One region of the Paenibacillus sp. 2TAB26 genome, then DNA from elsewhere that is predicted to be linked to it. Evidence: predicted binding sites of a transcription regulator. Region 1 holds the regulator's gene; each other region holds the start of a gene.
The links. The regulator Rex, encoded in region 1, represses fermentation and respiration genes when NADH is low (regulators of the CRP and FNR family bind a similar motif). The targets are predictions, from matches to a motif close to TTGTGAAATATTTCACAA.

Region 1 (5,029 bases):
CCTGTAAGTATCGCAGTCAGCAGTCCAGTTTCAGATTTTGAAATCTCGGACGAGCTTGCTGCGGTCATCTCCAAAGGGCAGGGCTACTACAAGCTATTTATGTTTTCGCAAGCAGCAGTGCAATTTCAAGCGGCTATTTTACAATCGCCGGAATGTAATTTGGCTAGACTGTTTTTGGGCATGACTCAGATGCACCTCCAGAACTGGAGTGAAGCTCAGCGGCATTTTCAATTGCTGATTGTATTGACGGACTTCCCCAAATGGCTTGCAATGGGCTATAATGCGCTAGGATGCATTCAAGCGGTGCAAATGAATTTGGCACAAGCAGAGCAATTATTTATGAAAGCTTATGAGGTCTGTCCCAGCTTCAAGGATCCGTTAAACAATTTGAAATCATGTCAAGAAACACCCAAGCACTTATCGTTATATTTCGGAAGCACGGAGCTGTGCTGTTTGTGAGAGGATCGGGGAATAAATGAAATTTGCAGTATTGGATTTAGAAACGACGGGACACAGCTCGGATGATGATATTTTGCAGGTTGGGCTAGTCATCGTTTCAGAGGAGCTTGAAATTATCGATACGTATAGCTCCTTTGTTCGACCTAATATCCCGATACCGGCCTTCATTACACAATTAACAGGCATAGATGAAACGGTTGTTGCGGATGCCCCAACTCTCAAAGAGGTTATTGCAGAGCTGGTTCCGTTATTGGATGATGCCGTTTTGGTCGCTCATAACGTTGGCTTTGACGCCGGTTTTTTAAACCAGGCATTAGCACGATGCGGTCGGCGCCCTTTTGCAGGTCGCAGGCTGGATACCATTGAATTATTACGAATTTTATATCCTACAATTAATACGTATCAGCTTGGAGCTGTTTCTGAGCTCTTTGGAATACCGCATGATCAACATCACCGCGCGGACAGCGATGCAAATGCAACTGCGCTACTGCTAATTGAAACGGTAAAAAAGCTTCGCAAATTGCCGCTGCTTACTTTGCAGCGGCTTTCCACGCTTGTAGATGACGGCAGCGATTTGAGCTGGTTTATCAAGCATACCGGGCAGCAGATGGAATATAGTACTGTATTCGAATCGAATGAATATGACTATTTTAATCAATTTGCATTGAAGGTTCGCGAATGGAGCGATGAACAGCCTCCGCGTTCAGGCGGTACAAGTGTGCTGCCATTAACGGATGTTTCGTTTGACAATTATTTAACTGATGTAAGACAACGCTTTGAACAGAAATTTGAGAATTATGAGGAAAGAGAAGCGCAGGTAGCCATGTTTCAAGAGGTGTACAGCGCTCTAAATCAGAATCAGCATTTACTTATAGAAGCAGGTACAGGAACAGGGAAGTCGCTTGGTTATTTAATTCCTGCGCTTTATTATGGCATTCAGAACGGCAAAAAAGTTGTCGTTAGTACGCATACAATCAATTTGCAGGAGCAGCTTCGTCAACGCGATTTGCCATTGCTTGAGGAAATACTGCCATTTGAGTTTAGAGCTTCGATCTTTAAAGGCAGAGGGAATTATTTATGCTTGCGCAAATTTGAAGGCAAAATCAACACAAAAGATCTTGTATCGCCGATTGAGGATACGGTTACGGCTGCTCAAATGGTCGTATGGCTTGGAGAAACGGAAACTGGCGATCAGGAAGAACTTAACTTCGGCAACAAGGGTGCTGAGTTTTGGTCTACGGTAGCGAGCGATACGGATTCATGCCTAAATCGAGCTTGTCCTTGGTTCAAAAGATGTTTTTATCATCGTGCGAAGCATGAAGCAAACATTGCTGATGTTACGATAACGAATCATTCAATGTTATTTACGGATGTTCAAGCAGATCATCGTTTATTGCCTTCCTATACTCATCTCATTATTGATGAAGCACATCATGTGGAAGAGGTTGCCGGCAAGCATCTAGGTATGCAAATTAACTACTTCTCTTTGACGCAGGCTGTTCTTCGGCTTTATAAAGATGCGCGCTCTGGATTATTGCCTGGGCTTCGCCAGAAGCTTATGTATGAGGATGACGCACATCAAGCCTCCTGGTTGGAGACGATTGATACCGTTATTCCTATTTTCCAAGAGATTAAGGAGCACTGGGATAAGCTGTTTGAAATGTTTTATAGCTTTACGTCAACTTCATCGGATGGACCAACCGAGAATGGTCAGTCGGTATGCCGGCTAAAGAAAAACGAGCTTCCAGCAGGCTGGGAGGACGGTGTTACGGTTGAAGGAAATATCCATACTGAACTTAACCGAGTCATTCGAACCGTCGATAAAATGGTTACCGATATTAAAGACCGTGTTGACGATTCCGGTGTTCAAGCGATAATAACGGATTTAAATGGCGCGGTACGAGATTTGTCTCGACTTAAGGATGAGCTTAGAACGTTTATCACCTTAGAGCTCGCGGAATCCGTATTTTGGATCGAGGCAAGCAGTGTATACCGCTACAGATCTGTACAGTTATACGGTGTCCCAGTAGATGTAAGCGCTCAGCTGCAAAAATATTTTTTTGATGTCAAAGAAAGTATCGTTCTTACCTCGGCAACGTTATCTGTGCAAAAATCTTTTCAATACGCAGAGGAGCAGCTTGGGTTAACTGGATATGAACAGCAGGGCAGACTTAAAACCGTTCAATTGCCTTCACCGTTTAATTACCGGGAACAGGCATTAGTTGTCATTCCACGCAACTTCCCAGTACTCAAGGGAGCAGCTGTAGATGACACCTATTTGGATATGCTTGTAAAATCACTTTCTGATGCTGCAAAGGAAACGAAGGGCAGAATGCTTGTACTGTTCACGTCCTATCGCATGCTGAGGCAGGTCTACGAGCCGCTTAAAGAGCTTTTAAGCGTTGCAGGTATTCAAGTGCTCGGACAAGGAATAGACAGCGGCAATCGCACGAAGCTTACAAGACGTTTCCGTCAAACGCCTGAGTCGGTTTTACTTGGCACGAGCAGCTTCTGGGAAGGTGTAGATATACCAGGTGAAGCTCTGATTTGCCTTGCCATCGTTCGTTTGCCATTCCAACCGCCTAACCATCCCTTAGTGGAAGCAAAAGCCGAGATGCTGCAGCGGCAGAAACAAAATCCTTTTATGAAATTGTCGATTCCCCAAGCTGTCATTCGCTTTAAACAAGGCTTTGGGCGTCTAGTAAGGACTTCACAAGACAAAGGGATCGTAATCATATATGATACAAGAGTAATCGACACTTACTACGGTAAACACTTCTTATATTCACTGCCAGGACCAAAAATCGAAACGATGCATATGGATCAAATGGTCGTGCGAATGAGAGAATGGTTAACGGATGAAAATGCAGCATTGCCGCAGGAAAATCAAGCTGTGTCTAGCGAAGAGGAGGAAAAACGATGAAGCAAACGAAAATATCGGAGGCTGTCGTCAGAAGGCTTCCCGTTTATTTGCAAGTACTAAATGAAATGCTTAATCGTGAGATTCAGACCATTTCTTCGCAGGATTTAGGCACAAAGCTTGATTTAAATCCTGCTCAAATTCGTAAAGATCTCGCTTATTTCGGAGAGTTTGGACGGAAAGGCGTAGGCTACGATGTTGTATATTTAATTGAGAAGATACGTCAAATTTTAAAGGTTGATCAGACGATAAAGGTTGCGTTGGTTGGAGCGGGCAATCTAGGTCATGCCTTATGCAATTACAATAAATACTCCAAGGATAATATGCAGATTACCGCCGTGTTCGATGTACATCCGAGCAAAATCGGAACGAGCATTAATAATTTGATTGTAATGCCGATGAGTGAGCTTGCTGCAACGGTTGCAGAGCAAAATATTCGGATTGGCATCATTACCGTTCCAGCATTTGAAGCACAAAATGTAGCTAATCAATTTGTCGAAGCAGGCATAGAAGGAATATTGAATTTTGCCCCTGCTATTCTACGAGTACCGGATGAAATGCGAATACATAATGCTGATTTCACAAGGGAATTGCTTAGTTTAGCTTATTATTTAGCCAAAGAGGGAGAGACGCAGGATGAGTCAGATTTGGATTGAAAACGGTTTGTTTATAACGATGGATGACGAAAATCCATCATTTAGAGGACATATGGTCGTATCCGATGATCGGATTAGTTATATAGGTACGGCTGTTCCTGAGCAGCTTTCTGACACGGTGCAAAAAATAGACGGCAGCAAGCTGGCTTTTATGCCAGGTCTTATTAATACTCACGGACATGCGGCGATGAGCTTGCTTCGTGGATATTCCGATGATCAAAATTTGCAGGTTTGGCTTGAACAGAAAATGTGGCCAATGGAAGGCAAATATGTTGATCAAGATACACGTGCAGGAAGTGCTCTAGCGATCGTTGAAATGCTGAAATCAGGTACAACAGCCTTTGTTGATATGTATGATCGCATGGATCAGGTTGCGCAAATGGTTGAGCAAAGCGGGATCCGCGGTGTTTTGACAAGAGGCGTTATCGGACTATGTCCACCAGATGTACAGGAAGCTAAGCTTGCTGAGGCAATCGCTTTTGCCCGTGATTGGAACGGGAAGGCAGACGGACGTATTACGACGATGATTTCTCCACACGCCCCTTATACATGTCCGCCAGCGTATATTGAACGTTTTGTACAAGCGGCTCATGATTTTGATTTGCCTTTGCATACGCATATGTCGGAAACGATTGCTGAAGTGGAGCAAAACGTGCGTGATTATGGACTTCGTCCGGTCGAGCATTTGGATCGGTTAGGCTTCTTCTCACGTCCTGCACTTGTTGCGCATGCCGTACATCTGAATGATGCTGAGATCGAGCTGCTTGCTGCTAAAGGAGTTGCGGTTTCACATAATCCTGTAAGTAATCTTAAGCTTGCTAGCGGCATTGCACGCGTTCCTGATTTGATTCGCGCAGGTGTTACGGTATCGCTTGGAACAGATAGTGTGGCAAGCAACAACAATCTTGATTTATTTGAGGAAATTCGATTCGCGGCTTTGCTTCATAAAGGTGTATCTGGAGATCCTACTGCTATCCCTGCTTTGGAAGCATTG
Region 2 (5,029 bases), on a different contig from region 1:
TGCATCTGCAAATTGGCGGAGCCGATGCTTTCAAAGCATCTTTGCCATGTTGAAGCGCATATTGGACGATCGCTGCGACGATGGGACGGCAGCCTCCGCAGGAGCTTGAGGCTTTCGTATGATCACGAACCTGCTCCAGCGTTAGTAGACCGTCTTCAATTACGGCGCACATGATAGCGGATTTGTCTACTGCATTACAGGCACATACCATCTCACGCTCTTGCATTTGAGCAGCTAGTTCATCTTTTGCACTGCCGCCTCCGGCGCTCGGAGGAGCAATAAGCTCCACAACAGCTGCTCTTCTATTCACTAAGCCAAGCAAGGCGGTTCCTTCCGCTGTATCGCCATACAATATAGCTCCGCGCACCGTACCTTCCTTCATCGTCACTTTTTTGTAAGTTCCGTGAATACCATCAAACTGCTGGATAGCGGTCTCTGCTTCTTCCGGACGAATTTCGCCGACTGAAAAAACCTCGACCCCTGAAACCTTGAGCTGTGCGTATGGAACGGAACCTAAGTAGGGCTCTGAACTATGTCCGCAAATACTTTTGGCCAGCACCTTCCCTTGCTCATAAAGCGGTGCAACTAAACCATAAGCGACGCCACGATGCTCCGCGCATTCACCAACGGCATATATATTGGGTTTGCTCGTTCGCATGTAATCGTCCACGATGATTGCTCTTTTAGTATCGATACCGCTCTTTTTGGCCAGCTCGACGTTTGGACGGATTCCTACGGAAATGACGATTAAATCTGCTTCTAATGAATCGCCGTTCGTGAAGCGTATTCCTTTAGCGCGATTTAATCCGGTAATGCTTTCCGTTTCCTTGCTGAGCCAGAATCGCATCCCTTGCTCTTCCAATTCTTTGCGAAGCATGTCGGATGACATACGATCGAGCTGACGATTCATTAAATAAGGCGCATTGTGAATGACATCTGTTTCCATGCCGAGATTTAACAAGCCTCGTGCAGCTTCAAGCCCTAGCAAGCCGCCGCCGATCACTGCGGCTTTCTTATATTTTTTTGAGTATTCGATCATCATCTTGCAATCGTCAATGTTACGGAACGAGATGACGCCAGATTTATGAACTCCTGCAATGGGCGGAATAAAGGCAGAAGAGCCGGTTGCTATAATGAGATGATCATAATCGGCACGAATGCCGGATATGGTCGTTACATATTGTGAATCTGAATGAATATGAGCGACAGTCTCGCCTTTAAAAAGACTTATTTCCCGTTCCACATACCAAGACCAATCATTAATTACTATGCTTTCAATGGAAGAGTCTCCTTGAAGCACCTTTGATAATAAAATACGGTTATAGTTCGGATGATGCTCATTGCCAAATACCGTAATTTGGAATTTATCTGGCGCAAGCTTGATGATTTCATCCACACATTTAATACCTGCCATTCCATTTCCTATAACGACTAGTTTCTCTCTACTCACCTATGCTCACATCCACTCGTGCAATTTCCTAGATTGTTAAAGAAACAAAACGAACCTCTTGCCCAGCTGACGCGCCAGCCCCCCCGGCTGGTATTTGTACGATAGCATTGGCTCTAGCGAAGGCAGCAACATTACCGGACTTATCATGACGCAGCGGCTCTACCATCCATTCCTTCTCCGAGCGATAGACAAATGCTCTCGCGTATCTTGGATAAGGGGACGGTTTAGCTATGGAATCGATTAAACGCCCTTCCATCCACTCGGTCCGAAAATCATTTCTTCCGATAGCCTTCAATATCGCAGGACGAAGCAGCAGCTCGACACCTGCAAAGCAAGCAGATGGATTCCCGGATAAGCAAATGAGAAGCTTAGATCCAAAATGATAGGCAGAGGTAGGCGTTCCCGGTCGCATGACAACTTTAGTAAACAAAGGTACGCCGCCGATGCTTTCCGCCGCCAGCTTTACGAAGTCGTAATCACCAACCGATACACCTCCTGTGGTTACGATCAATTCTGATTGCTCTAGCGCCGCCTTAAGCGCGTTTTCAATCGTTTTCAGGCAATCGGGTACGGACCTATGACGAATGACTGAGGCTCCAAGATCCCTAAGCCGAGCGCTTACCATGAAGCTGTTCGCGTCAAAAATTTTGCCGGATTGCAAGCTCTCGCCTGGCATGAGCAATTCATCGCCAACCGGAATAATTGTGACGAGAGGTTTTTTATATACCTGTACTTCCGTTTGCCCAAAAGAAGCTAAAATGGCGATTTCTTTCGATTTGATAGCCGTTCCGCGGTATAGCACCTTCATACCATTTCGGATATCCTCGCCCTTTTCGGCAATGTGTTGTCCTTTTACGTAAGCACGATCAATTTGAATGGATAATCCCCGTAGGTCCATACGTTCGCGTGCTGCTTCCTGCACTACAATCGTATCATAGCCAGCAGGCACGGGAGCACCAGTGAAAATACGAACCGCAGTCATCATTTTTGGCTCCATATCGTACATACGCTCTGATTGGCCTGACCGAATTTCTCCTTTAACCTGTAATAACACAGGCATTTCCTTGCTTGCACCTCCCGATGATGCGGCGTAAATGGCGTATCCATCCATTGCGGCTCGGCGAAAAGGTGGCAAGGAGAATGGGCTTTCAAAATCATGAGCAAGTACTCTGGATAGACAATCATCTAACGATACCGTCTCACAAATCGGCTCCTTCATTTCCCTTGTCAATTTCATTAAAGCGTTTGATACGGATGCCGTAAGCGGTTGAATTGGATTTAGGACCGACATGTTATCCCTCCAGCGAATGATTGGTACAAAAATGATCAGAAAAAGCCCTTTCCCGCATCTGGGAAAAGGCATCATTGCCGCAAGAGTTAGCACGCCATTGTGCTGTACTCGTTCTATAATGTATAGATTAGTTCATGTTAATTTACATGTCAATATATATAACACAATCTTAATCAATTTTTCCGAAAAATATTTTATGTAATATATATTGACATAAATATTACACCGCCCTATAATTCGAGTTGGGGTTACAAAGTTTGTGATCCAATGCATAAAAGTGGTCGCACAATGACGTGCCCCCTATGGCAATGAAGCCGCAATCCGTTCCTTAATAAGGACGGATTGCGGCTTTTTTAGTTGATTACAATAGAAAAGGGAGAGATTGGAATGGAGAGAAAAGGATTTTGGCATAGCGGGCACAAACCTACCTTATTCAGTGCTTTTTTGTATTTTGACATGAGTTTTATGATTTGGGTGCTTATTGGTCCTCTCAGCGTTATTATTGCGGCCGATTATCCGATGGATCCTGTTCAAAAAGCAAACCTCGTAGCTCTTCCTATATTAGGAGGTTCAATTTTAAGATTAGTGTTAGGTTTCATGACCGATTATATCGGGCCCAAACGAACGGCTCAGTTCGGAATGCTCTTTACTCTTATTCCATTAATAATGGGCTGGCAATTCGTACATTCCTTGGATCAGCTCTATATCGTAGCTCTACTGCTCGGTGTTGCTGGCGCCTCATTTGCTGCAGCCTTACCGCTTGCCAGCCAGTGGTACTCCAAGGAGCATCAAGGACTTGCAATGGGTATCGCCGGGGCAGGAAATAGCGGTACTGTAATTTCTACTTTGTTTGCTAACCGCTTGGCGCAACATTACGGCAGCTGGGAAATGGTTTTTGGACTTGCTATCATCCCGATCATTATCGTCTTTATTATCTTCACGATCTTTGCCAAAAATAGTCCGAACCGTCCTGCGCCTAAAAAGCTTTCACAATATGCGCAGGTTTTAAAACAAGGCGATGCATGGGTGTTCTGCGCTTTCTATTGCGTAACCTTTGGCGGATTCGTCGGACTCTCCAACTATTTGACCATCTTCTTCAATACACAATATGGGTTATCCCCAGTCAGAGCCGCTGACTTCACAACCTTTTGTGTCATTGCAGGAAGCTTCTTTAGACCTGTTGGCGGATATCTTTCAGACCGGATCGGAGGAGCGCGCATGTTGACGATTCTTTACAGCGGCGCAGGCTTAATGCTTGCAGCAGTAGCAGCCATGCCCCCACTGCCTGTCGTCATTACCTTGCTTTTCATCGGAATGATGTGTCTCGGTGCAGGAAATGGCTCTGTATTCCAGCTTGTACCGCAGCGCTTCGGCAGTGAACTAGGCCTCATGACAGGCATTATTGGGGCTGCTGGCGGATTAGGCGGGTATGCGCTCCCTCTAATTCTCGGAAAGCTTTATCAATCTACCGGCTCATACACTTCCGGCTTCTTGATCCTCAGCTCTGTGACGCTGGCATCCCTTATTTTGTTAACGGTCATGCAAATGAAATGGAAACATAAATGGATGGCTAAAGGCGGCAAAGCCCGTCTAGACGTTGATGCTTCTCAAGTTAACGTTTAATATACAATTAATCAATTAAATAAACCAAATACCCTTAAACTAAGCTGTTTGCTTAATCCAAGGGTATTTTTTTGTCGTTCTAGAGCTTTTTATGTGCAGCCGTATCGGGGTTTGAAGCAGCTTCGCCATCGCCTTAATCCGGTGATCGTTACGCACTCGGCGCGTTCTCTAAATCTGCCTGATCCTCATAAAATGTTAATAGCGCCACCGAGCATCGCGCCTTGCCATTTGCGATAAAGCTCCCATGGAGCGCATGAGTCAAGCAAATGTTGACATGTATAAATACCTTCCTCAATAGAGTCTACCTTGCCTACGAACTGCAGTCGTACCGCTCCATTTAAAAGCACCTGATTGACGAAGGCAATATGTCCTTCCCCTTGCAGGACGGCTTCCGTCATATGAATTTGCTCGGCTGGAGTCCAATCTGTATCAGGGATAGGAGTCTCTAAGCCATACGTGCCGGGATCGATAATTTGAAGCCGAGATTCACCATCTTCTACGGTAAATGTACGAGTCGGACGTTCGATGAACAGATCTTCAGATCCTTCCACTCCTTGAACGATGAGTGCTTTTCTATATCGTAAATTCGTGGCCAATTGGGTCATTCTTGCTAACACTGTATTATGATAAACGCCGAATACCAAATAAGGCGAATGGGTATAATC
Region 3 (5,029 bases), on a different contig from region 1:
CACTATTTTACGGATTAGGTTATTGGAACAATTGGTTCAACGCGATCATGCTGGTCGACAAAGAAAGCTTGTACCCTTTGCAATATTTATTGTATAAGCTGCAATCCGAGATCAATATGGTGAACCAGATGCAGGGCTTGGTCACTTCCAACATAACGATTCCAACCGAGTCATTCAAAATGGCGGTAGCTATCATAACCATTGGTCCTATCGTACTGCTTTACCCGTTCCTGCAGCGCTTTATTATCAAGGGTCTTATCGTTGGAGCAGTCAAAGGATAGATATGTCGCCTTAGGGCCATATATAATTAAAGATTCAGAGAGGGGTTAATCAAGATGAACAACAGGAAGATGCGCTTTATTCCGGCAAGCTTGGTTATTGTTATGATGCTCGTTCTTATGATGGCTTGCAGTAATGCGGGAGACAAAGCGGGTTCAAACGGCAACGCCAGTGGAAACGAAGGGGATAATGCTGAAGTATTACCGCTGAAATACGTGATTCCGGGTACAGCCAAACCTCATACCGATGATGTTGTCCAAAAAGTAAATGAAAAGCTGAAGGCTGACGGTGTTAACGTTAAGCTAGAAATAAATTTTATCCCTTGGGATGCTTGGGATCAGAAAACCAACCTAATGCTGAGCACAGGTGACGAGTTTGACATGCTGCATGTTATGGAGAACAGCTCCGTGCCTACTGGCTCCTATGTTGGGCGAGGCGCGCTTCAGCCGCTGGATGAGCTCATTGACAAGTATGGTCCAGAGCTGAAAAAAATCATTCCTGACTACGCATGGGATGCCGCAAAGATCGATGGTAAAATCTATTCCGTTCCGGCTGTATGGCGCTATGAGACCTCAGGCAGCGGTGAGATGGGCACGCTTGGCTTCCGCCAAGATTTGCTCGATAAAGTAGGCATGCCTTTCCCAAAAACGTCGGACGAGCTTATCGCAACGGCTGAGAAGATGCAGCAAGCTTCCGACAAGAAATTATATATTCAAACGGAAACGGATGTTACGCCAGTATTTTTACACCGTACGTACGATTCATGGCCATTTTTTGTAGATTACCGCGAACAAATCATTAAGGTCGATCAAGCGGGCAATATAAGCTCGTGGCTCGAGAGTGAAGAATTCAAAAAGGATGCAGAGTTTTTCCGCCAGCTGTATGAGAAAAAGCTGATTAACCCTGATATTTTGACGTATAAGAAGGAAGAGCGCGACAAAGCTATGACACTGGGCGATTTTATTTACAGCACGAACGGCGCTTTGTACTCTTCGATCGCAATTGCAAGAAATAATCCAGAAGCAAAAGTAGGTGAGGGTTATTTGGCAGAAGAGAAACCGCTGCTTCAATACTTGGCATTCGGAAATACTAATGCAGTTCCAATTACATCGAAGCACCCAGAAGCAGCTATTATGTTCTTGAACTGGCTGTACAGCAATAAGGATAATCACAACCTATTCCTATATGGGGAAGAAGGCACGCACTACAAAGCGGTAGGCGAGCGTACGGCAGAATTTATTCGTGACGCGAATGATGAATCGTATTATTTTGATTCATGGATGATCGGCAACATTAACTACATGTTGTTTGATGTGAAGACGCCGGAAGATTATTTGAAAATGCAAACGACAGAGCCATCGAATCCAGTTGAATTCTCACCTGTTCTTGGTTTCCGCCTAAATACGGAGCCGATTGCTGTTGAATATGCGAATGTGCTATCCGAAGTGAAATCGAAGATCATTCCAATTAAAATGGGCGTGGTATCCTACGATAAATACTTCCCGGCAGCTCTTCAAAGTTTAAAGGCTGCTGGTCTTGATAAGGTCGTCGCTGAATATCAGAAGCAATTTAAAGAATGGCAGGCCTTGCAGAAGTAACGTTAGCGATGGGTAAACAAAAAGAAGGAGGGCAGCTGCCCTCCTTCTTCTTGTTTGTGTATATTAGTAAGCTAGTGCGAACAAACCGTGAATATGCGACAGGTAACGAACGTTACTTGCTTCCTTCATTAGGGAAGCAGGCAAGCCCTTAAGCTGTGTCGCGTTGCCGCCGATTGTGCCCACGCCATCTTTACGGCCAAGGCTGCCCAGTGTTCCGGAGAATACAGGTACAAACTTATCCATAACGCCGCCTTTGATTTGAACCGCTAGGTTGTAGCCTACCGTTTCGCCCATTTGCCAAGCAAGCTGAGCTGTTGGAGGGTAAGGACGTTCGCTGCCTTCTGGGAATACAACTGCGCAGTCGCCAGCAAGGAATACATCAGCGTGTGAAGTCGATTGAAGCGTTGGTGTAACAAGTGAACGACCACGGTCTTCTGCAAGACCGCTGCTGCCGACAACGGGATTACCTTTAACGCCGCCAGTCCAAATGATTGTGCTGGATTCAATCGTACGACCGTCTTTAAGCGATACGGAGCTTTTTGTAGCTTCTGTAATCGCTACGCTAGTGATGAAGTTAACGCCACGTTTCTCAAGGCTTGTTACAGCACGATCGATCAATACTTTCGGGAAGATTGGCAGAACGGCAGGGCCGGCTTCTACGCAATACAGCGAAATATCATTGAAGTCGATGCCTTTGCTGCGGCAAATCTCAGGAAGTCTGTCGGCGAATTCGCCAACAAGCTCAACGCCAGTCAAGCCGCCGCCGCCAACAACGATTGTTGCGTCAGCTTTGTTGCCTGATTTTTTGTAAGCGTCAAGACGATCTTCAACATGCTTGCGGATTTTGTTAGCATCAGCAACGGATTTAAGAACAAGGCTGTTCTCTTCCAATCCTGGAATGCCGAAGTAGTTCGTTTCACTTCCAAGTGCTACAACAAGAGTGTCGTACTTTTGCACTTGTCCGCTTTCAAGAACCACTTGCTTCTCGTTAGGTTTAATTTCTTTAACCGAGTCAACGATGATGTTAACTTGTTTGTCGCCTAGAAGCTTGCTAAGCGGTAGAGCAACTGCTTGCTCAGCAATTGTGTCCCCAGCAAGTCTGTGCAGCTCAGTAATGATTTGGTGAGTTGGAAAACGGTTTACGATTGTGATGCTAGCTTCTGCTGCAGTCAAGTGTTGTCGTGCTGTTAGAGCAGTAAGAAGACCGCCATAACCGCCACCAAGAATTAGTATTTGCTTCGACATGTTCATCCTCCGTTCGTTCTATACGTATTCGGTGTATTATACTTTATCGTTTTTGCGTTCAGACAAAACACTTAGGAAAGCTTGCGCGAAACGAAGCGTTTTTTGAACTTCCGGATCTTTAAGCATTTTCAACATAGCGAATAGGCCAACAGAAGAGTTAGCCGCTTCTTGCGAGCGCTCGCCAGCTTCAATAGCTGCTGTTGCGATACCTTTTGCTTTCTCTTGAACCGGTTTAACGAATTCACCGATACCTTGAGCGAAATCGTTGATCAACACTTTGTCTGTAGCGATGTTTTGTGCAAAATCATAAGCTTTGGTCATTAGAGTAACCATTTCAGCTAATTTCGGCAGGCTGTCCACGAGTACAGTTAGAGACTCTTGAACCTCCGGCTTCATCAATTGATCAAGTACATCCAACGTTTGTTTTTCTTCGACGAGGCTAGCTGCAACCTCTTGTCCAGCAGATGGTTGTGACATAATAGAATGTCCTCCTTTACGTAAATTTGAAAGTAAGTTGTAGTCTCAATTGTGTCAGCCGCTAAAGATAAAGATGCATCCTGAAAGATTGTTACACTTTTCACATAGTTACTCGAAAAATGTTTATGCAGACGTAACAGTCTTATTTCTGCGTGAGGCAGAAGGATGTGAATGCGCGTATGACGTAATCGGATTAAACCCTTTGTTTCTATTCTACATCGTTTTCACCAAAAGTTAAAAAGAAATTTATTGCTTTCGGCAAAAAGATTTGGAATATTGCTGACATGAAGCGCAATTCAGTTATGATAATAAAAAACAATGATTAAAAACATACATAAAGGAGTTCTAATATGCAGCCCTATACGCAAAGAGTTGTATCCATCATTAAGGCGATTCCGGAAGGCACCGTAATGACGTATGGTCAAGTCGCAGAACTGGCTGGCAATCGCAGGGGGGCAAGGCAGGTTGTCCGAGTTCTGCATTCGATGAGCGGCATTTATAATCTTCCCTGGCACAGAGTTGTTAATGCAAAAGGGGAGATATCGATTCAAGAGGAGGAAGCTCGTTACATGCAGATCTTTTATTTAAAAGAGGAAGGTGTTGCAGCGAGCGAGGACGGTCGAATTGATTTGGAAAAATACCGCTACAATCCGGATAGAGAAGAAGAAAGATGACCTTACCCGGATGAAAATTATGCTTCTTCGCGGTTAAGCGGCTGCGATTAACTTTTTCTAATGAGGCCCCATTTGAAACCCCGTATCCGAACCTTTATTATGGTATAGACCATTCGGAAGGGAGAGAAAGAACATGACAACAGAAATTACACCGGGAAACGTTAGAAACTTCACAGTTTCCACCGAAATCTTTTATAACCAAAGCTTGGATATTTATTCGCAAATGATTTATATCGTACTCAGCTCAAGCACGGCGGATTCCGCATCGCTCACCTTAGACGAGGTTGCCAAAAAAGGCCGTATGACGACAAAACTTGCAATAAAAGCGATGCAAGCCTTAGTTGACGAGCAGCTAATCCCACATAAATTGTTCCGTAAAATGATCGGTGAATTCCAGGATGATCGCTTATCTTGGGCAGCCAAAGGGCTGCTCACGTATTGCAAGGAGCATAAAAACATTACATTGCCTGAACTCTTAGCACTATCAGATCAATCTGGCGAGGATGAGGTCAGCATTCGGAAGGCATTGATGGAACTGGAGAGAAACGGTTATTTAGAGGAATTTACGGAATTGAACAAATTGATGCACGGATAATCGAAAGAATATGGAAAAAAGCCATCAACGTCCTCAGCAAACGGAAGCAGCGTTGTTGGGCAAATATAAGCTAAGTAGAAGCAGATGAAATATTTCCTTCTATTTTGAAAGAAGCAGGACCTGCACAGCTGTTGCGCTGTATAGGTCCTGCTTCTTTTTTT
Region 4 (5,029 bases), on a different contig from region 1:
GTTGCAGAAAATATTGTGCTTGGCAATGAGCCTGTTAAAGGCATGAAAATCGACTACAAGCTCGCTAATGAGAAGGTTCGGGCGATATCCGAACGTTATGGTCTGAATGTAGACCCTCAGGCGCGAATTAAAGATATTACAGTAGGCATGCAGCAGCGTGTTGAAATTCTGAAAACGTTGTATCGCGGCGCCGAAATCGTTATTTTTGATGAGCCGACAGCTGTTTTGACGGTGCAGGAAATTGAGGAGCTAATCGAAATCATTCGCAACCTGGCTGCTGAAGGAAAGTCGATTATTATCATTACGCATAAATTGAAAGAAGTAATGGCTCTTGCAGATGCTGTAACCGTTATTAGACGCGGCAAGGTTATCAAGACAGTAACTACAGATGAGACGAATGAGCAGCAGCTTGCGGAATTAATGGTCGGCAGGGACGTATCCTTCGAGGTGAAGAAGACGAAGAACGAGCCTGGCGAAGTGATTTTATCTGTGGATGGATTGCAGATGAAAGGTGATCAAGGCAAAAATGTACTGGATGGTACTAGCTTCAACATTCGTGCAGGAGAGATTTTTGGCATAGCCGGTGTTGATGGCAATGGGCAAAGCGAGCTCATTTACGCTATAACAGGTATGCGCAAGCTGGACGGCGGCAGCGTTAAGCTGAATGGCAAGGATATGACGAATCATTCTCCGCGCCAAATATCGGTTGCGGGAGTAGGGCATATACCAGAGGATCGGCATAAGCATGGGCTGGTGCTAGATTTCTCAGTTAGTGAGAATATGATTTTGAATACGTATTTTGAGCCGGAATTCGGCCGTTCTATGTTTATTGATTACAACAGCATGGACAAGCTGTCTGAAAAGCTTGTTAACGAATTTGATGTTCGCTCATCAGGTATTCATACGCATGCTCGTCAGCTGTCTGGAGGAAACCAGCAGAAGGCTATTATCGCACGGGAGCTTCATAAAGATCCTGATTTGCTTATTGCGGTTCAGCCTACACGCGGCCTCGACATCGGTGCGATCGAATTTGTGCACAAGCGGTTGGTACAAGCTCGTAACGAAGGAAAAGCGATTTTACTCGTATCATTTGAGCTTGATGAGCTGTATGCATTGTCCGATCGAATTGCGGTCATGTATGAAGGCAAGCTAATGGGTGAGGTTGATGCTGAGCAGAGAGATGATCAGCAGCTTGGACTTATGATGGCTGGTAACAAAATAGCTGTACCTGCATCAGAGGGGAGAGGATAGCGTATATGGAAACCTTGAAAAAAATATTTAATAAATCGTCTATCCTTATTCCAATTGTGTCAATCTTTCTTGGATTTGTGGTTGGCGCCATTGCCATGCTTGCTGGAGGGTACGATCCGATTCTAGCGTACACTTCTTTAATCAATAAGCTGTTTAGCACTCCTTACAATATGGGAGAAGCGGTTCGAGCAATTACACCATTGATCTTTACAGGTTTAGCCGTTTCCTTCGCTTTCCGTACAGGTCTATTCAATATCGGTGTAGAGGGACAATTTGTAATGGGCATGACTGGCGCGACAATCGTAGGCGTGCTGCTTGACCTGCCTTGGTATATACATGCTCCTCTAGCTGTAATTACGGGTGCTGTATTCGGCGGCCTATGGGCGGGTATTGCTGGTTACTTGAAAGCGAAGCGTGGAGTAAATGAAGTTATTTCATCCATCATGCTGAATTGGATCGCATTGTTCCTCTCCAATTTTATCATTGCAAAGTTTCTTGTTGAGAAAGGCCAGCAGAAGTCGATGCCGGTTCATGAATCAGCTATGGTGAAAATTGATTGGCTTATTAAATTGACAGACAACGCTCGTATGCACTGGGGTACGGTTGTTGCGCTCATTTGTATCGTTGTGTTTTATTTCGTGTTATGGCGTACGAAACAAGGCTACGAGCTTCGTGCTGTTGGACATAATCCGGATGCAGCGTTATATGCGGGTATGAACGTTAACGTAACGATGGTTAAGTCGATGTTTATAAGCGGCGTATTCGCTGGTCTGGGCGGCGTGTTTGAAATTTTAGGCGTGTTCGGCAACCAGACCGTTATGGCCGCTTCTCCGGGCTATGGGTTTGATGGTATTGCGGTAGCGCTCCTTGGCGGCAATACGCCGATTGGTGTATTCCTTGGCGCAATTTTATTCGGTGGACTCAGCTACGGTTCAGCAGGCATGAGCTTTGGTGCAGGTGTTCCTCCTGAAGTCGTGCGTATCGTAATCGGCGCCGTTATTTTCTTCGTTGCTTCGCATGGATTGGTGAAGTGGTTCTTAAAGCCTTTTCTAAATAAACGTGCAAGCAAGCGGAAGGAGGCGGTGTAGGATGAACGTGCTAGACATCATTGGACAACTTATTAATACAACGCTCGTGTTCTCCACCGCGCTCATTTTTACAGCGCTTGGCGGTATGTACTCAGAGCGCTCAGGTGTTGTGAACATCGGACTAGAGGGCTTGATGGTTTCAGGAGCGTTCGCCGCGGCAGTTGCAACGGAGTATGCGATACAAGCTGGGTTAGGCAGTGCTTCACCGTGGATTGGATTTATAGCTGCAGCTATTTATGGTACGTTATTTGCTTTATTGCATGCGATATCAACGATCACGTTCCGTGCGGATCAAACCGTCGTCGGTGTCGTTATTAACATTCTATCGCTTGGCTTAGCGCTTTACCTAACCAAAAGCATTTATGATGGATCAGGTCAAACGCCGCTTTTGGCTAATGTGTTCCACAAAGTGAAAATACCTTATTTATCTGATATTCCGTTGCTCGGGAAAGCTATTTTCACCGCGTATCCGACGACGTATATTGTCCTAGCTATCGCAGTAATCAGTTATTTCGTCTTGTTCCACACGCCGTTTGGCTTGCGTCTTCGTGCTGTGGGCGAACATCCGAGCTCTGCGGATACCGTTGGTATTAGCGTAACGAAATACCGTTATATCGGCGTATTGCTCAGCGGCGCGCTTGCAGGTCTTGGCGGTGCGACAATTACATTGACGACGACTAGCAGCTTTGCGCATAATACGATTTCTGGGCAAGGATTTATTGCYCTCGCAGCACTGATTTTCGGCAAATGGAATCCGCTTGGCGTAGTAGGAGCAGCAATGTTCTTCGGTCTAGCTCAGGCGCTTAGAAGCTTTGCACAGCGCTTTGAATTTTCGCAGCATATTCCAGTTGAATTTTTCTACATGCTGCCATATGTTTTGACATTGATCGTTTTGGCAGGAGCTGTTGGCCGTTCAAATGCGCCATCAGCACTTGGTCAACCTTACGATCCAGCAAAAAGATAATTCAAAATGGTCTCTCTCCATCGCGGAGAGAGACTTTTTTTATTTCGTTGCTAATACAAGTGATGACGGAGGTCGCGATTATATAGTAAAAAAGGTTCATTTACGAAGAATGTGAGTGAGATACAGCGATCAAAATAATTTATTTTAAATTGCTGCCTTAAAAAGGCCTTTAACGCATTGACAGTAGCATCTACCGCGTGTAAATTAAAACTTAATCAAATGAATTTATCCCTTTTGGTTTAAACTATAGGTAAGCGACTTTCTAAGTTTGTGCATCAATTCACAAAGTTCAGCTTGCCGTATAACGGAATGGGTTATCGCCCATCCCTCATAAGAGGAGAGGATCTACTGTGGAAGCACTGGCACTGGAACGCAAGGCGGAGCAAAACCGAGAGCTGCGTGAACGGTTGTTACAGTTGAAGAAAGAACGGAACGCTATCATTTTAGCTCATTATTATCAACGTGATGAAATTCAAGAGGTAGCTGATTTCCGTGGAGATTCCTTCCTGCTTGCGCAGAAGGCTGCACAAACGGATGCTGAAGTTATTGTTTTTTGCGGCGTTCACTTTATGGGTGAGAGCGCAAAAATTTTGGCTCCTAATAAAACCGTTATCATTCCCGACGAGCGTGCGGGCTGTCCGATGGCCGACATGGTAAGTGTTGATGGCTTGCGTAAGCTGAAAGCGCAGCACCCGAATGCAAAGGTCGTTACTTACATTAACTCGTCTGCTGAGATCAAAGCGGAGACTGATATTTGCTGCACATCGGCAAATGCGGTTAAAGTTGTCAATTCGGTTGAAGGCGACGAGATCATCTGGGTACCAGATAAGAACCTAGGCCACTATGTGCAGCAGAATACCGATAAGAAAATGATTATCTGGGAAGGTTACTGCAATACGCACGATATGCTGACGGTTAAAGACGTAGAAGAAATGAAAGCGAAATATCCTAATGCGCAATTCGTTGTGCATCCGGAATGTCGTCCTGAAGTCGTTGAGCTAGGCGACTTTGTAGGCAGTACAACCGCTATTATTAAATATTGTAAAGAATCAGATTGCCAAGAATTTATCGTGGGAACAGAAGATGGCACTGGCTATCAGCTTCGTTTAGACAGCCCAGGTAAAACTTTTCATTTTGCATCTAAATATTTGGTGTGCCCTAACATGAAAGTAAATAATTTGAAGAAGCTAGTGAAATGCTTGGAAACGATGCAGCCTCAAATCTACGTACCGCCACATGTTGCAGATCAAGCCCGTTTATCCTTGGAGCGCATGCTACTCGTGAAGTAGTATGCGCTGCTTCTACGCTTGGAGGAGCCAATGATGATTCCTAGATATTTAGTCGATGTGCAGTTAAGTGAGCTGCCTGTTATAGAAAAAGATGTGATTGTAATTGGGGCCGGCATTGCCGGTCTTTTTACCGCTATACGAGCAAGTGAAAACAATTCTGTCCTCATGATTACGAAAAAATCGCTGCTCGACAGCAATACGCGTTATGCGCAGGGCGGTATCGCTGCGGTTATTTCGGATGAGGATTCACCGGCTTACCATAGACAAGATACACTCGTAGCGGGTGCAGGCTTATGTTCTAATGAAGCGGTTGATGTACTCGTTCATGAGGGGCCCAAAGGTGTTCGCAGCTTAATAAAGATGGGAACGCAATTCGATCTGGAGAATGGCGAGTTTGCGCTTACGAAGGAAGGAGCGCATAGCCAGCGGCGTATTTT

Region 2: AB4Z50_RS34290 (nitrate/nitrite transporter) is a predicted target of Rex. The motif match lies at 2,999-3,016, and genes of this name have one in related genera.
Region 3: AB4Z50_RS09855 (DUF1641 domain-containing protein) is a predicted target of Rex. The motif match lies at 3,688-3,705, and genes of this name have one in related genera.
Region 4: nadA (quinolinate synthase NadA) is a predicted target of Rex. The motif match lies at 3,572-3,589, and genes of this name have one in related genera.

Annotation. Positions count from the first base shown of each region.
Region 1 is NZ_JBFRGC010000002.1:254,176-259,204, forward strand. It holds gene AB4Z50_RS02600 (hypothetical protein) at 1-459, shown strand, start outside; gene dinG (ATP-dependent DNA helicase DinG) at 476-3,382, shown strand; gene AB4Z50_RS02610 (redox-sensing transcriptional repressor Rex) at 3,379-4,035, shown strand; gene AB4Z50_RS02615 (amidohydrolase) at 4,016-5,029, shown strand, end outside.
Region 2 is NZ_JBFRGC010000048.1:19,918-24,946, forward strand. It holds gene nirB (nitrite reductase large subunit NirB) at 1-1,450, opposite strand, end outside; gene AB4Z50_RS34285 (molybdopterin molybdotransferase MoeA) at 1,479-2,741, opposite strand; gene AB4Z50_RS34290 (nitrate/nitrite transporter) at 3,129-4,364, shown strand; gene AB4Z50_RS34295 (anthranilate phosphoribosyltransferase) at 4,550-5,029, opposite strand, start outside.
Region 3 is NZ_JBFRGC010000007.1:231,963-236,991, forward strand. It holds gene AB4Z50_RS09840 (carbohydrate ABC transporter permease) at 1-281, shown strand, start outside; gene AB4Z50_RS09845 (extracellular solute-binding protein) at 336-1,877, shown strand; gene AB4Z50_RS09850 (NAD(P)/FAD-dependent oxidoreductase) at 1,941-3,122, opposite strand; gene AB4Z50_RS09855 (DUF1641 domain-containing protein) at 3,159-3,599, opposite strand; gene AB4Z50_RS09860 (MGMT family protein) at 3,950-4,273, shown strand; gene AB4Z50_RS09865 (hypothetical protein) at 4,407-4,868, shown strand.
Region 4 is NZ_JBFRGC010000035.1:15,456-20,484, reverse strand. It holds gene AB4Z50_RS30330 (ABC transporter ATP-binding protein) at 1-1,251, shown strand, start outside; gene AB4Z50_RS30325 (ABC transporter permease) at 1,257-2,339, shown strand; gene AB4Z50_RS30320 (ABC transporter permease) at 2,341-3,303, shown strand; gene nadA (quinolinate synthase NadA) at 3,654-4,592, shown strand; gene nadB (L-aspartate oxidase) at 4,626-5,029, shown strand, end outside.